3 regions of the Kitasatospora sp. NPDC085895 genome follow, and region 2 is predicted to be linked to each of the others. Evidence: riboswitches for the same ligand, from Rfam matches in the RefSeq annotation. Region 2 holds a riboswitch; each other region holds the start of a gene.
The links. A riboswitch is a leader RNA that binds a small molecule or an ion and turns the genes downstream of it on or off. The one in region 2 is predicted to bind cobalamin.
Positions count from the first base shown of each region.

Region 1: linked by a shared signal. The riboswitch ahead of AB0442_RS04730 (ribonucleoside-diphosphate reductase subunit alpha) and the one ahead of cobN (cobaltochelatase subunit CobN) in region 2 are both predicted to bind cobalamin.
Region 3: linked by a shared signal. The riboswitch ahead of AB0442_RS35465 (HoxN/HupN/NixA family nickel/cobalt transporter) and the one ahead of cobN (cobaltochelatase subunit CobN) in region 2 are both predicted to bind cobalamin.

Region 1 covers NZ_JBFBJY010000005.1:63,233-68,055, reverse strand. The annotation lists gene AB0442_RS04735 (LamG domain-containing protein) at 46-1,134, opposite strand; cobalamin riboswitch at 1,302-1,445, shown strand; gene AB0442_RS04730 (ribonucleoside-diphosphate reductase subunit alpha) at 1,656-4,037, shown strand; gene AB0442_RS04725 (ribonucleotide-diphosphate reductase subunit beta) at 4,058-4,823, shown strand, end outside.
Region 2 covers NZ_JBFBJY010000014.1:98,435-103,257, forward strand. The annotation lists gene cobN (cobaltochelatase subunit CobN) at 1-1,505, opposite strand, end outside; cobalamin riboswitch at 1,937-2,088, opposite strand; gene AB0442_RS12035 (hypothetical protein) at 2,173-3,399, shown strand; gene AB0442_RS12040 (precorrin-8X methylmutase) at 3,396-4,022, shown strand; gene AB0442_RS12045 (precorrin-2 C(20)-methyltransferase) at 4,019-4,823, shown strand, end outside.
Region 3 covers NZ_JBFBJY010000090.1:22,167-26,989, reverse strand. The annotation lists gene AB0442_RS35480 (type B 50S ribosomal protein L31) at 1-75, shown strand, start outside; gene AB0442_RS35475 (XRE family transcriptional regulator) at 145-720, opposite strand; gene AB0442_RS35470 (DMT family transporter) at 816-1,664, shown strand; gene AB0442_RS35465 (HoxN/HupN/NixA family nickel/cobalt transporter) at 1,705-2,820, opposite strand; cobalamin riboswitch at 2,852-3,056, opposite strand; gene AB0442_RS35460 (metalloregulator ArsR/SmtB family transcription factor) at 3,139-3,501, shown strand; gene AB0442_RS35455 (phosphatidylinositol-specific phospholipase C domain-containing protein) at 3,718-4,764, shown strand; gene AB0442_RS35450 (DNA-formamidopyrimidine glycosylase family protein) at 4,808-4,823, opposite strand, start outside.

The sequences.
Region 1 (4,823 bases), on a different contig from region 2:
GTGAGGGAGGCCACGGCCCCGGCCGTGGCCTCCCCCGGCGGCGGATCAGCCGCCGACGAGCCAGGAGTTGACCGGCTTGGCGCTGAGGCCCGTACCGCCGGACTTGAGGCTGGCGACCTGCTGGGGGTTCAGCGGCTCCTTCCAGACCAGGATCCGCCCGACCACGCCGGCCCAGTTGTCGCCCCAGATCCCGTGGTGCCGGCTGCGGCCGAGCTGCAGCGGACCGGGCCCGGCCCAGATGGGGCCGTTGAGCTTGGCGGTGGCCGCCTGCGCGCCGTTCACGTAGAGCGTGATGGTGCGCTGGCCGGCGTCGTAGACCGCGGTGAGCAGCACCCACTGCGTCACCGTCTCCAGGCTCTCTGGGGCCACCGCCTGGACGACCGTGCCGTCGGCGCCGCCGTCCGCGGTCTGCACCCGGAACGCCCACGCCTTCTTGCCGCTGGCGTCGTCGCGGGACAGGTCGAAGGAGTACGAGATGCCGTCGCCCTGGCTGATCGCCGTGCGCGATCCGCCGGGCGCCTCGTTGTAGACCCATGCCGCGATCGAGAAGCTCTTGCCGACGTCGACCAGCTGGTTCGCCGACTGGGCGTAGGAGTTGTTGTTGCTCCGCATGCGCAGCGCATAACCGCCCTCCACCTCGGCGAGCTGCGCGTCCGGGCCGATGGCGAGGTTCGCCTGACCGGACTTGTCGGCCAGCAGGTCGGGCTGGCCGGGCACGGTCGGCGAGTTGGCGGGGACCGAGCCGGACGGGTGCGCCGAGGCCGAGGCGCTGGACGATGCGCCGGTCTCCGGAGTGCCGCCGTGCACGCCCTTCATGACGGCCAGACCGACCGCCCCGCCGAGGACGCAGGCGGTGAGCACGATGCCGCCCGTCCAGATCAGCTTCTTTCGGCGCGACGAGGCCTCGTGCTGCTGGGCCAGCGCCTCCCAGTCCGGGATCGCGGTCTGCGCCTGCTGGGGCAGCGGCCACTGCTGGTGCGACGCCTGCGCGGGGAAGCCGGGCGGCGTGCCGAAGCCGGCCTGCGGCGGGAAGGACTGGGCACCCTGTGCCCCCTGCTCCGCGGGATTCGCCGGTCCCCCCTGGGACCCGGGCTGACCCGTCCAACCGGGCGTGGCCCCCGTACCGTCACTCATGGCCAGAGATCGTAGGCCATGGGGTGCGGCGCAGTCTCGGGTGGTGACCGTTCCGTGAGCGCAACGGGTGGGTCAGGGGCGGGTCGGATGTGCGCACTGCGCCCACCGGAGTGTGTCCAGCCACGGACGCGACACGCTGCGTGCACAAGATATGGGGGTACATCAGGGAGACACCACAACATGTATGCTCACTCTCGCTGTCGACGCAGGGGAACCCGGTGCAAGTCCGGGACTGCCCCGCAACGGTGAGCAGGCCCGTGAACGCCCGGGCCCGCGCAGTCCGAGGGCCTGCCGACGGTGTGCCACCGGCTTCCCCGCAGATGCCATGAAGCACAGCTGTACGTCCGGGCCTCGCGGGTGGGCCGGGTGGCGACGCGCACCCCCGACACCGTCGGGCGGTGCCGGTCCCCCCTGCCACGCGCATGCCCGGACGCGCCCCCGGCCCCCGGCCCGGGGGTGTCCGAAGCGTCCGCTGCCGCCACAGGAGAGAGTGCGCCTTGACCGTCGCTGCCTCAGTCACCCTGCCCTCCCAGGGATCCGCCGACAACGACCGGCCCGACCCCGGTGCCGCGCTGCTCCGGCTGCTCACCGACCGCAGCACCGACCTCCCCCAGGTGGACCCCGGCCACGTCGCCGCCGCCGCGCTGCGCGGCCGCCACGCCGGTTCGGACTTCGCCGAGCTCCGCGGGCTGGCCGTGGAGGCCGCCGCGTCGATGATCGCCGAGGACCCGCAGTACTCGAAGCTCGCGGCCCGCCTGCTGGCGCTGGAGATCCGCGACGAGGCGGTCTCCCAGGGCGCGGTCACCTTCGCCGCCTCGATCGCCGTCGGCCACGCCGAGGGCCTGATCGGCGACACCACCGCGGCCTTCGTGGCCAAGCACGCGGCCGCCTTCGACGCGCTGGTCGACCTGCAGGGCGACGACCGCTTCGAGTACTTCGGCCTGCGCACCGTGCAGTCCCGCTACCTGCTGCGCCACCCGATCACCCGCAAGGTGGTCGAGACCCCGCAGTACTTCCTGCTGCGCGTGGCGGCCGGTCTCGCGGTCGGCGACACCGAGCAGTCGGTGGCCGAGGTGGCCGAGCTCTACCGGCTGATGAGCCGTCTGGAGTACCTGACGTCCTCTCCGACGCTGTTCAACTCCGGTACCAAGCACCCCCAGATGTCGTCCTGCTACCTGCTGGACTCGCCGCTGGACAACCTGGACTCGATCTACAACCGCTACGCGCAGATCGCCCGGCTGTCCAAGCACGCCGGCGGCATCGGCCTGTCCTACTCGCGGATCCGCTCCCGCGGCAGCCTGATCCGCGGCACCAACGGCCAGTCGAACGGCATCGTGCCGTTCCTGCGCACCCTGGACTCCTCGGTCGCCGCGGTCAACCAGGGCGGCCGCCGCAAGGGCGCGGCCTGCGTCTACCTGGAGACCTGGCACGCCGACATCGAGGAGTTCCTGGAGCTCCGCGACAACACCGGCGAGGAGGCCCGGCGCACCCACAACCTCAACCTGGCGCACTGGATCCCGGACGAGTTCATGCGCCGGGTGAACGCCGACGAGGACTGGTCGCTGTTCTCCCCCGCCGACGTGCCCGAGCTGGTCGACCTGTGGGGCGCCGACTTCGACGAGGCGTACCGCAAGGCCGAGCAGGCCGGCAAGGCCGTCCGCACCATCCCGGCGCAGACCCTGTACGCCCGCATGATGCGCACCCTGGCGCAGACCGGCAACGGCTGGATGACCTTCAAGGACGCCTCCAACCGGGCCGCCAACCAGACCGCGCTGCCCGGCCGCACCGTGCACTCCTCCAACCTGTGCACGGAGATCCTGGAGGTCACCGACGACTCCGAGACGGCCGTCTGCAACCTCGGCTCGGTGAACCTGGGCGCCCACGTGGCCGCCGGCGCCACCGCCGCCGACCTGCTGAACGCGATGGACTGGGAGCGCCTGGACGCCACCGTCCGCACCGCGGTGACCTTCCTCGACCGGGTCATCGACATCAACTTCTACCCGACCACCGAGGCGGGCACCTCCAACTCCCGCTGGCGGCCGGTCGGCCTCGGCGTGATGGGCCTGCAGGACGTCTTCTTCCAGCTGCGGATCGACTTCGACTCCGCCGAGGCGAAGACCCTCTCCACCCTGATCTCCGAGCGCATCATGCTCACCGCCTACGAGCGCTCCGCGGACCTCGCCGAGCAGTTCGGCCGCCACGAGGCGTACGGCGAGACCCGCGCGGCCCGCGGCGAGCTGCACATCGACCACTTCGGTGCCGCCCCGCAGTGGACGGAGCGCTGGGACGCGCTGCGCGCCCGGATCGCCGAGACCGGCCTGCGCAACTCGCTGCTGCTGGCGATCGCGCCGACCGCCACCATCGCCTCCATCGCCGGCGTGTACGAGTGCATCGAGCCGCAGGTGTCCAACCTGTTCAAGCGCGAGACGCTCTCCGGCGAGTTCCTCCAGGTCAACCCGTACCTGGTGCGCGAGCTCAAGGAGCTCGGCGTCTGGGACCAGCAGACCCGGGACGCGCTGCGCGAGACCAACGGCTCGGTGCAGGACCTCAACTGGCTGCCCGCCGAGGTCCGTTCGCTGTACCGCACGGCGTGGGAGCTGCCCCAGCGCGCGCTGATCGACCTGGCCGCGGCCCGCATGCCGTACATCGACCAGAGCCAGTCGCTGAACCTCTTCATGGCGGCGCCGACCATCGGCAAGCTCAGCTCGATGTACGCGTACGCCTGGAAGGTCGGCCTGAAGACCACGTACTACCTGCGGTCGCGCCCGGCCACCCGGATCGCGCAGGCCGCCACGGGCGCCCGCGCCGCCGTGCCGGTGCCCGCGCCGACCATGAGCCAGGCCGAGCAGGACGCCATCGCCTGCTCCCTGGAGAACCCCGAGTCCTGCGAGGCCTGCCAGTGAGCACCGAAGACCGCCAGAAGATGCTGCTCGACCCGGGCTTCGAGCTGACGCTGCGCCCGATGCGCTACCCGTCGTTCTACGACCGGTACCGCGACGCCATCAAGAACACCTGGACGGTGGAGGAGGTGGACCTGCACTCCGACGTCGCCGACCTCGCCAAGCTGAGCGAGGGCGAGCGGCACATGATCGGCCGGCTGGTCGCCTTCTTCGCGACCGGTGACTCGATCGTCGCCAACAACGTGGTGCTGAGCCTCTACAAGCACATCAACTCCCCCGAGGCCCGGCTCTACCTGTCCCGGCAGCTGTTCGAGGAGGCCGTGCACGTCCAGTTCTACCTGACGCTGCTCGACACCTACCTGCCCGACCCGGACGACCGTGCGGCGGCCTTCGCGGCGGTGGAGAACATCCCCTCCATCCACCAGAAGGCGCAGTTCTGCTTCAAGTACATGAACGCGGTCGACCACATCGACTCGCTGCAGACCAAGGAGGACCGCCGCGCGTTCCTCCTGAACCTGATCTGCTTCGCGGCCTGCGTCGAGGGCCTGTTCTTCTACGGCGCCTTCGCGTACGTGTACTGGTTCCGCAGCCGCGGCCTGCTGCACGGCCTGGCCACCGGCACCAACTGGGTGTTCCGCGACGAGTCCATGCACATGGACTTCGCGTTCTCCGTCGTGGACACCGTCCGCGAGGAGGAGCCGGACCTCTTCGACGAGCAGATGGCCAAGCAGGTCACCGAGATGCTGGAGGAGGCCGTCGAGGCCGAGCTCCAGTTCGCCCGCGACCTCT
Region 2 (4,823 bases):
GCGGCCAGGTAGTGGTGGCTGGGCGGCAGGTCCGGGTCGTGGTAGATCGCGACCGGGTTCTCGCCGAAGCCGCGCGGCGGCTGGATGAGGACGAGCAGGTTCCCGGAGCGGATCGCGGCGAGCACGATGTCGCCGTCCGGGTTCTGCGAGCGGTCCACGTACAGCTCGCCGGGGGCCGGGCCCCAGTGCTCCTCGACCTGCTCGCGCAGACCCTGCGGCAGGGCGGCGTACCAGCGGCGGTAGTCGGCGGCGGGGATGCGGACGGGGTTGCGGGCGAGCTGGTCCTCGGTCAGCCAGTCCTGGTCGTAGCCGCCGGCCGCGATCAGCGCGTGGATCAGCTCGTCGCCCTCGTGCGAGGTGGAGGTCGTGTCCAGGCCCGGCAGGTCGGTGCCCAGGTCCATGCCCTCCTCGCGGAGGCGGTGCAGCAGGCGCACCGCGCTGGCCGGGGTGTCCAGGCCGACCGCGTTGCCGACCCGGGCGTGCTTGGTCGGGTACGCGGAGAGCACCAGGGCGAGACGGCGCTCGGCCGCCGGGGTGTGGCGCAGCCGGGCGTGCCGGACGGCGATGCCGGCGACCCGGGCGGAGCGCTCGGCGTCGGCGCGGTAGACGGTGAGGCCGTCCTCGTCCAGCTCCTTGAAGGAGAACGGCACGGTGATCAGACGGCCGTCGAACTCCGGGACGGCGACCTGGGTGGCGGTGTCCAGCGGGGAGAGGCCGTCGTCGCTCTCCTCCCACTGCGAGCGCGACCAGGTCAGGCACAGGGCCTGCAGGATCGGCCGGTCGAGGGCGGCGAGCGCGCCCGCGTCCCAGGCCTCCTCGTCGCCGCCGGCCTGCGCGTCGGCGGGCCGGGTGCCGCCCGCGGCGAGCACGGTGGTGACGATGGCGTCGGCCCGGCCGAGTTCGGCGAGCAGCTCCGGCTCGGCGCCGCGCAGCGAGGAGCAGTACAGCGGCAGCGCGCGGGCGCCCTCGTCCTCGATCGCGCTGCACAGCGTCTCGACGAAGGCGGTGTTCCCGCTCATGTGGTGGGCGCGGTAGTAGAGCACGGCGACCAGCGGGCCGTCCGAGGTGCGGGCCTGACGCTCCAGCGGGCCCCAGGCCGGGGCGGAGGCGGGCGGGGCGAAGCCGTGGCCGGTGAGCAGCACGGTGTCGGAGAGGAAGGCGCCGAGCTCGGCGAGGTTGGTCGGGCCGCCGTGCGCGAGGTAGGCGTGCGCCTCGGCGGCGATGCCGGCCGGGACGGTGGAGAGCTCCATCAGCTGGGCGTCCGGGGCCTGCTCGCCCGTCAGCACGACGACCGGGCGGGGCCCGGCGAGCAGCGCGTCCAGGCCGTCCTCCCAGGCGCGGCGGCCGCCGAGCAGGCGGACGACGACCAGGTCGGTGCCCTCGACCAGGGCGGGCAGCTCCTCGGCGGACAGCCGGGCCGGGTTGCCGAGCCGGTAGCGGACGGGGCCCTGCGAGGCGCGGGCGCTCAGCAGGTCGGTGTCGGAGGTCGACAGCAGCAGGATCATGCGGAGGGCCTCCCGGCCTGGTCGGTGTTCCACGGCGTGCGGCGGCGCACCGGGGCCGGGTGCGGCAGCCGGGTGCGCGGGGCGGAGCGGGGTGCGGTGCGAGGGCCTGTCTTCAAGGGCGCTCGGGCCGTCGTTCCAGGGGGCGTGTGGGGGCACCTCCCGGCCGAAGGCCGGGGGAGAACTGCGCAATCCGGATGCGGCCCACCGTGCAGACCACGGCTCGGCCCGTGCCGTCGTGACACCCGCCCCGGATCGCGCAGTTCCCCGCGCCCCTTGTGGTGCACCCGTGACCGTTGAAGACGCGCCCCGGGGGTGCGGCGGACCGCCGCCGGGGTCCCCGGGACGGCGGGCGACGGCTCGGCGCGTCCGGGCGGGACGGCGGAGCCGGGCATGCGGCAGCGCACAGGTCGGGCCTTCCTCGGGGTCCGCGCCCCGGGCTGGTGGAGGACGGCGGGAGTTCCTGGCTCCACGGCGGCTGAGCCGTGGTTACAGTGGCGGGACCGCACCGGATTTGCACCGGTTTCCTCCGCTTGCCGTCGCTGGCGTCGGACGGCCCGCACGGACCGTCCGGCAGCATCGTACGGGGTGGCGGACGGCCGCGGGACTGCGCGCGGACTGTGATCCAGACGACGGGGCGCCCCGTCGGACAATCTGTATGCTCGCCGCCATGCCACCGACTCCCGACCCCGCCGGGGCGGGCTCCGCCGTGCCCGACCGGGGCCGGTCGGACGCCTGTCCGGGGGCCCTTCGTCTGCACACGGCCGACGACGGCGCCCTCGCCCGCATCCGCGTCCCCGGCGGACTGCTGACGAGCCGTCAGGCGGCGGCGCTGGCCGATGCGGCAGAGGCGCTCGGCGACGGCGCACTGGAGACCACCTCGCGCGGCAACGTCCAACTGCGCGGCCTGGCTTCGGCCTGCGGCGCGGAACTCGCCGACCGGCTGCGGGCCGTCGGCCTGCTGCCCTCCGACACCCACGAGCGGGTGCGCAACATCGTCGCCTCGCCGACCGCCGGCCTCGACGCCGAGGGGCACGCCGACACCGCGGCCCGGGTGCGCGAGCTGGACGCGAAGCTCTGCGCGGCGCCCTGGGCGGCCGCGCTCTCCGGCAAGTTCCTCTTCGCCCTGGACGACGGCCGCGGCGATGTCGCCGCCCTGAACGCCGATGTGACATTGATCGCAGCGCCTGGCGGCACCGCCCTGCTGCGGCTCGGCCGCGAGACGACCGTCCGCGCGGTGCCGGCCGCACAGGCCGTGGACGCCGCCCTGGACGCCGCCCGGGACTTCCTCGACGCGCTGCGCACCACCGGCACCAGGGCCTGGCACCTGCGCGAGGTCCCCGAACTCCTCCCGCCCGGCGACCTGCCGCTGCCCCCGCTGTCCGGCGGACACCCGCCGCTCGGGGTGCTGCCCGGAGGCCTCTCGGTCGGGACGCGCTTCGGGCGGGCCACCGCCGCACAGTGGCGGCTGCTCGCCGGGCTGTCCGCCGGCGAGGTCCGGCTGACGCCCTGGCGCGGCGCCGTCCTGCCCGGCGTCGGCCCCGCCGCCCTCGCCGAGCTCGCCGCGGCCGGCTTCCTGACCGGGCCCGGCACCGCCTGGGACCGCGCCACCGCCTGCACCGGCCTGCCCGGCTGCGGCAAGTCGCTCGCCGACGTGCGCGGCGACGCGGCCCGCGCCCTGGAACGTGCGGACGGCGGTGGCCTGCCGGTGCACTGGTCGGGCTGCGAACGGCGCTGCGGCCACCCCTCCGGGCGATGGGTGGACGTGCTCGCCACCGGGCAGGGCTACCGGGTGGCACCGGTCGGGACACCGGACCGGCCCATGGATGTGACGCCAGTGGATGTGACGACGGAAGAGATGGCCGAGGCGGTCGCCGAGGCCCGGAGGACCACGTGATCGAGTACGAGAAGGACGGCGCCGCCATCTACCGGCAGTCCTTTGCCACCATCCGGGCCGAGGCCGACCTGGCCGCCCTGCCCGCCGACGTCTCGCAGGTCGCGGTGCGGATGATCCACGCCTGCGGCATGACCGACCTGGTCGAGGACCTGGTCTACTCGCCCGGTGTGGTCGCCTCGGCCCGCAAGGCGCTGCACGCCGGTGCGCCGATCCTCTGCGACGTCAACATGGTCGCCAGCGGTGTCACCCGCAAGCGGCTGCCCGCCGACAACGAGGTGATCTGCACCCTCACCGACCCGTCGGTGCCCGAGCTCGCGCGGAAGACCGGCAACACCCGCAGCGCCGCCGCCATGGAGCTGTGGCTGCCCAGGCTGGAGGGTGCCGTGGTGGCCGTCGGCAACGCGCCGACCTCGCTCTTCCGGCTGCTGGAGATGATCGAGGCCGGCGCGCCCCGCCCGGCCGCGGTGATCGGCGTGCCCGTCGGCTTCATCGGCGCCGCCGAGTCCAAGCAGGCCCTGGCCGAGCACCCGTCCGGCCTGGAGCACCTGGTGGTCCGCGGCCGGCGCGGCGGCAGTGCGATCGCCGCCGCCGCGATCAACGCGATTGCGAGTGAAGAAGAGTGACCGAGCAGCAGACCGGGCAGCAGACCGACCGGCGGACCGGCCGGCTGTACGGCGTCGGCCTCGGCCCCGGCGACCCCTCGCTGGTCACCGTCCGCGCCGCCGAACTCATCGGCAAGGCCGACGTGGTGGCCTACCACAGCGCCCGGCACGGCCGCTCCATCGCCCGCTCGATCGCCGACCGCTACCTGACCGGCGGCCAGATCGAGGAGAAGCTGGTCTACCCGATCACCGTGGAGACCACCGACCACCCCGGCGGCTACCGCGGCGCCCTGGACGACTTCTACGAGGAGGCGTCCGCCCGGCTCGCCGCCCACCTGGACGCCGGCCGGAACGTCGTCGTCCTCGCCGAGGGCGACCCGCTCTTCTACGGCTCGTACCAGCACATGCACAAGCGCCTCGCCCACCGCTACCCGACCGAGGTGGTGCCCGGCGTGACCTCGGTCAGCGCCGCCGCGGCCCGGCTCGGCAGCGCCCTGGTGGAGGCCGAGGAGACCCTGACGATCATCCCCGGCACCCTGCCGGAGGAGGAGCTCGCCGCCCGGATCGCCTCCGCCGACTCCGCGGTGATCATGAAGCTCGGCCGGACCTTCCCGGCCGTCCGCCGCGCCCTGGAGCGGGCCGGCCGGCTCGACGACGCACAGTACGTCGAGCGGGCGTTCATGGACGGCGAGCGCACCCTGCCGCTCGCCGAGGTCGAGGCCGACACCGTGCCCTACTTCTCGGTCGCCGTGCTGCCCAGCAAGGTCGCCCCGCTCGACCTCCCCGAGCCGGACGGCCCCGGCGAGGTCGTGGTCGTCGGCA
Region 3 (4,823 bases), on a different contig from region 2:
TGGACCGGGCGCGCCCGCGTCCTGGACCAGGCCGGCCGGATCGAGCAGTACCGGCGGCGGTACGGCCGCGACTGACCGTCCCGCGCACGACCGCGCCCCCCTCCCCGGCCGGGGAGGGGGGCGCTTCGGCGTGCACCCGCGGGATCAGCGCGGGGGCGGCGGCACCGAGACCACGAGGGTGAGCCGGACGGGCACCTCGCCGTCGTTGCGGTAGCCGTGCGCGGCGGCCGCCTCGTAGGAGGCGGTGGAGCCGGCCGGCACCAGGTGGTCGCGGCCGTCCAGGGTGAGGGTGAGTTCGCCCTCCTCGACCCGGGCGATCTCCACGGTGCCCGCGGGGTGCGGGTCCGAGCCGTGCCCCTCCCCCGGCAGGATCAGCCACTGCCAGAGCTCCAGCGGGCCGGGCGCCTCGATGCCGTTGAGCAGCACCCCGGTGCCGCCCTTGGCGCCCGACCAGAGCTGGACGGCCTCGTCGTCGGGGACGATCCGCACGGTGGAGGTCTCGTCGTAGTCGAGCAGCCGGGCGATCGAGGCGCCGAGCGCGTCGGCGAGCCGGACGACGGTGCCCACGCTCGGGTTGGTCCTCCCCTGCTCGATCTGCACGATCATGCCGCGGCTCACCCCGGAGCGGGCCGCGAGTGCGTCGAGGGTGTGGCCGCGGTCGGCCCGCAGCCGCTTGAGGTTGCGCGCCAGGGCCTGGGTGATCAGATCGGGGTCGGGCATACCAGTCCAATGAATTGATTCGTCCGGTTCACTCTGTTGACCTAAGCTGCTGGGACACCGAGCGTCCACCCGACCGTACTCCGGAGTCCACTGTGCTGTCCCAGCTCCTCGCCCTCGCCGCCAGCCTGCTGTGGGGCATGGCCGACTACGGGGGCGGCTCGCTCACCCGCCGGCTGTCCGCGCTGACCGTGGTGGTCGCCTCGCAGGCCGCCGCGGCCGTCCTGCTCGTCCTGGCCGTCCTCGCCGTCGGCGGCGCGGGCGGGGCCACCGCCGACCTCTGGTACGCGGTGGCGGCGGGGGTGATCGGGCCGTTCGCCCTCCTCGCCTTCTACCGCGCCCTCGCGCTCGGGCCCATGGGGGTGGTCTCGCCGCTGGCGACCGTCGGCGTCGCGGTGCCGGTCGGGCTCGGGCTGCTGCTCGGGGAGCGCCCCGGCCCGGCGCAGGCCGCCGGCATCGCGGTCGCCGTGCTCGGCGTCGCCCTGGCCGGCGGTCCGCGTCGCGGCGGCGGCACGGTCGGCCTGCGGGTGCTGGTGCTGACGCTGTCGGCGGCCCTCGGCATGGGCACGGCGATGGCCCTGGTCGCCCGGGCCTCCGACGGCGGCGGGCTGCTGCTCGTGCTGTGCGTGCAGCGGCTCTGCAACGTGGCGGTCGGCGGCGGCGTCCTGCTGGCCGGGCGCCGTGGGCGGGAGCCCGGTGCGCCGGGGGCGCTGCGGCGGAGCCTGCCCGCGCTGACCGCGGTCGGGGTGGCCGACGTCGCCGCGAACGCCGCCTTCGCCGCCGCCTCGCACCGCGGGTCGGTGGCCGTCGCCGCGGTGCTGGCCTCGCTCTACCCCGTGGTCACCGCGCTGATGGCCCGGGGCCTGCTCAAGGAGCGGCTGCGGCGCGTCCAACTGCTCGGCGCGGGCCTCGCGGTGGCGGGCACGCTGCTGCTGGCGGCGGGCTGACACCCCGTCCGCCGCTCGGCGCGGCCGCCCGCGGGCCATCTCAGCCCGCCCCGCCGGGCGTCCAGCGCTGCTCGACCCGGGCGATCCGCCAGTAGCCGATCGCCGCCGCCCACACCACCACGAACAGGCCGACGATGACGAAGCCGACGTTGTCCAGGCTGAGTCCGGCGATCCAGCCGCTCACCGGGTCGGTCAGGCCCAGCTTGTCGTGCAGCACCGCGACGAGCTCGATCGTGCCGATGACGAAGGCCACCGCGATCGACAGGCCGGTGATGGCGAGGTTGTAGAACACCTTGCGGACGGGGTTGGAGAACGCCCACTGGTAGGCGAAGTTCATGAACGTGCCGTCGAGGGTGTCGAACAGGCTCATCCCGGCGGCGAACAGCAGCGGCAGGCAGACGATCGCGTACCAGGGCAGGCCCGCCGCGGCGCCCGAGCCGGCCATCACCATCAGCGTCACCTCGGTGGCGGTGTCGAAGCCGAGGCCCAGCACCATGCCGACCGGGAACATCTGGCCGGGGCGGGAGATCGAGCGGGTGGCGCGGCGCAGGACGCGGTTCATCAGGCCGCGCGAGTCGAGCTGCCGTTCGAGCTCCGCCTCGTCGAAGGTGCCGGCCCGCATCGCCCGGAAGACCCGCAGGATGCCGAGCAGGGCCGCCAGGTTGAGCGCGGCGATCAGGTAGAGGAAGGCGCCGGAGGCGGTGGTGCCGATGGTGCCGAGCACCTGGTGGGTGGTCGAGCCGTCGTCCATCAGCACCCCGGCCAGCTGGGCGCCGCCCGCGACCAGGGCGGCCATCAGCACCACCATCGACGAGTGGCCGAGGGCGAACCAGAAGCCCACCGAGACCGGTCTCCGGCCGTCGGCCATCAGCTTGCGGGTGGTGTTGTCGATCACCGCGATGTGGTCGGCGTCGAAGGCGTGCCGCATGCCCAGGGTGTAGGCGGTGATGCCGAGTCCGGCGCCGAACACCTGGGTGCCGACCTCGTAGCGCTCCGGCACGACCAGCAGGAAGAGCGTGCCGAAGGCGGCCACGTGCATCGCCAGGATGACCGCCAGCAGACCGGCCGTGCGGAGGGTGTCCTCCCGTCGCCAGCGGAAGGCGGGCAGGCCGGGGGCGGTCGGCGGCGCGGCCGTACCGGTTGCGGGCAGGGTCATCTGCGGTTCACGCTCCAACACCTCGTGGAATGACGTCGTGAGGTGCCGTGGCCGGTCTCCTGGCTCACGGGGAGGTTCTGACGGTGCCCGTACCCGGCCTTCCCGGGCGCGCCTGCGCCCAGTGACCCGCGAGGGGTACGGATTGACTCCCCGTTCACAGTGGCGAGGGCCGCTCCGGACTCGGACCCCGAGGTCCTGCACCGGTCTTCCCGAACACCACGGCTGCTCCACCGTAGGGGTGACGGACCGACAGCTGCAAGCCTGCACAACCGCGCAGGTGTCGTAGATCACGGCCGGTCGGCCTGCGAGAATGCCGCCATGCACCTCCTCCCCGCCGATCGCGCAGGCCACCGCACCATCGACGGGCACCGGGTCTGCGAGGCGATCGCCGGGATCGGCGACACCGGGCGGGTCCGGGCCTGGGCGGAGCTGTTCGGCCTGCTCGCCGACCCGGGGCGGCTGGCGCTGCTGCTCGCCCTGCACACCACCGGGCCGCTGGCCGTCACCGACCTGGCGCTGGCCACCGGGATGCGCGATCCGGCGGTCTCCCAGGCGCTGCGGCTGCTGCGCGCCGCGGGCGTGGTCGAGGGCGAGCGGGACGGCCGGGTGGTGCGCTACCGGCTGACCGACACCGCGGTGGCCGAGGTGCTGGAACACGGGGTGCTGGGGCGTGCCGACTGAGCGCCCGCCCGGAACGACCGCCCGCACGGCAGGAACCCCTGCACGGCACGGACCCCTGCACGGAATGAGGGCTTCCTGACGGTTTGTCAGTGGGACGGGGGGTCAGCTTCAGCCAAGTTTTCTTGTCATGTCACCTCGAAGCCGTTCCGGTGGCCCATGCTTCCGGAGGCGGTCCGTCCGGCCCGCCGTCCCCAGGCTCCTGACGAGGAGACACCCGTGAAGCTTCGCCGTACGTTCGCCGTGGGGCTGCTGGCCGCGGCCGCCACCCTGCTCCCCGCGCACCAGTCCGGCGCCGCCACCGGCGGCGGCCTGCCGTTCGGTTCGGCCACCGCCGTCGGGATCCACAACACCTACGACCCGGCCGCCTTCCCCTTCCTCGCGCAGAGCCTGGACACCGGCACCGGCATGATCGAGCTCGACGCGTGGACGGACACCGTCACCAAGGAGTGGAAGGTCAGCCACTCCAACCCGCTCGGCAACGCCAACAACTGCACCGCCGCCACCGGCCCGGCGACGCTGTACAGCGGCGGCACCAACAAGGACCTCGAGTACTGCCTCGACGACCTGCGGATCTGGCTCGCCGCCCACCCGTCCAGCGGCCCGCTCGTCGTCAAGCTGGAGCTCAAGGGCGGGTTCGCCGCCAACCGCGGCATGGGCCCGGCCCAGCTGGACGCCCTGATAGCCGCCCACCTCGGCAGCGCCGTCTTCCGCCCCGCCGACCTGCTCGCCAAGCCCGGCGGCGGCAGCTACCCGAACCTCGACGAGGCCGCGAAGGCCGGCAACTGGCCCACCCGCGACGCCCTCGCCGGCCGGGTCCTGGTGGACGTCATCCCCGGCACCGTCGAGGAGGGCAACCCCTTCGACACCCTGCACACCGACGTCGAGTACAGCCGCTACCTGCGCGACCTCGCGGCGGCCGGCAGGGCCGGCCAGGCCCAGGTCTTCCCGGTGGTGCACGGCGCCGTCTCCGGCGACCCGCGCAACGCCTACGGCGAGACCAGCATCCGGCCCTGGTTCGTGGTCTTCGACGGCGACGCCTCGGCGTACGTCGGCGGCATCGACACCGGCTGGTACGACGCCCGCCACTACCTGCTGGTCATGACCGACGCCCACAACGTGGCGCCCGCCATCAGCTCCACCGACCCCACGGCCGACCAGGCCCGGGCCCGGGTGACCCAGCTCGCGGCCGCCCACGCCAGCATCGTCTCCAGCGACTGGCGCAAGCTGCCCCAGGTGCAGTCCATGGTGCTGCCGCGCGGCTGACGGACCGTCGCCCTGCCCGGCCGGCGGCCGGGCAGGGCCGCGCTCAGCGCCGCTGGCAG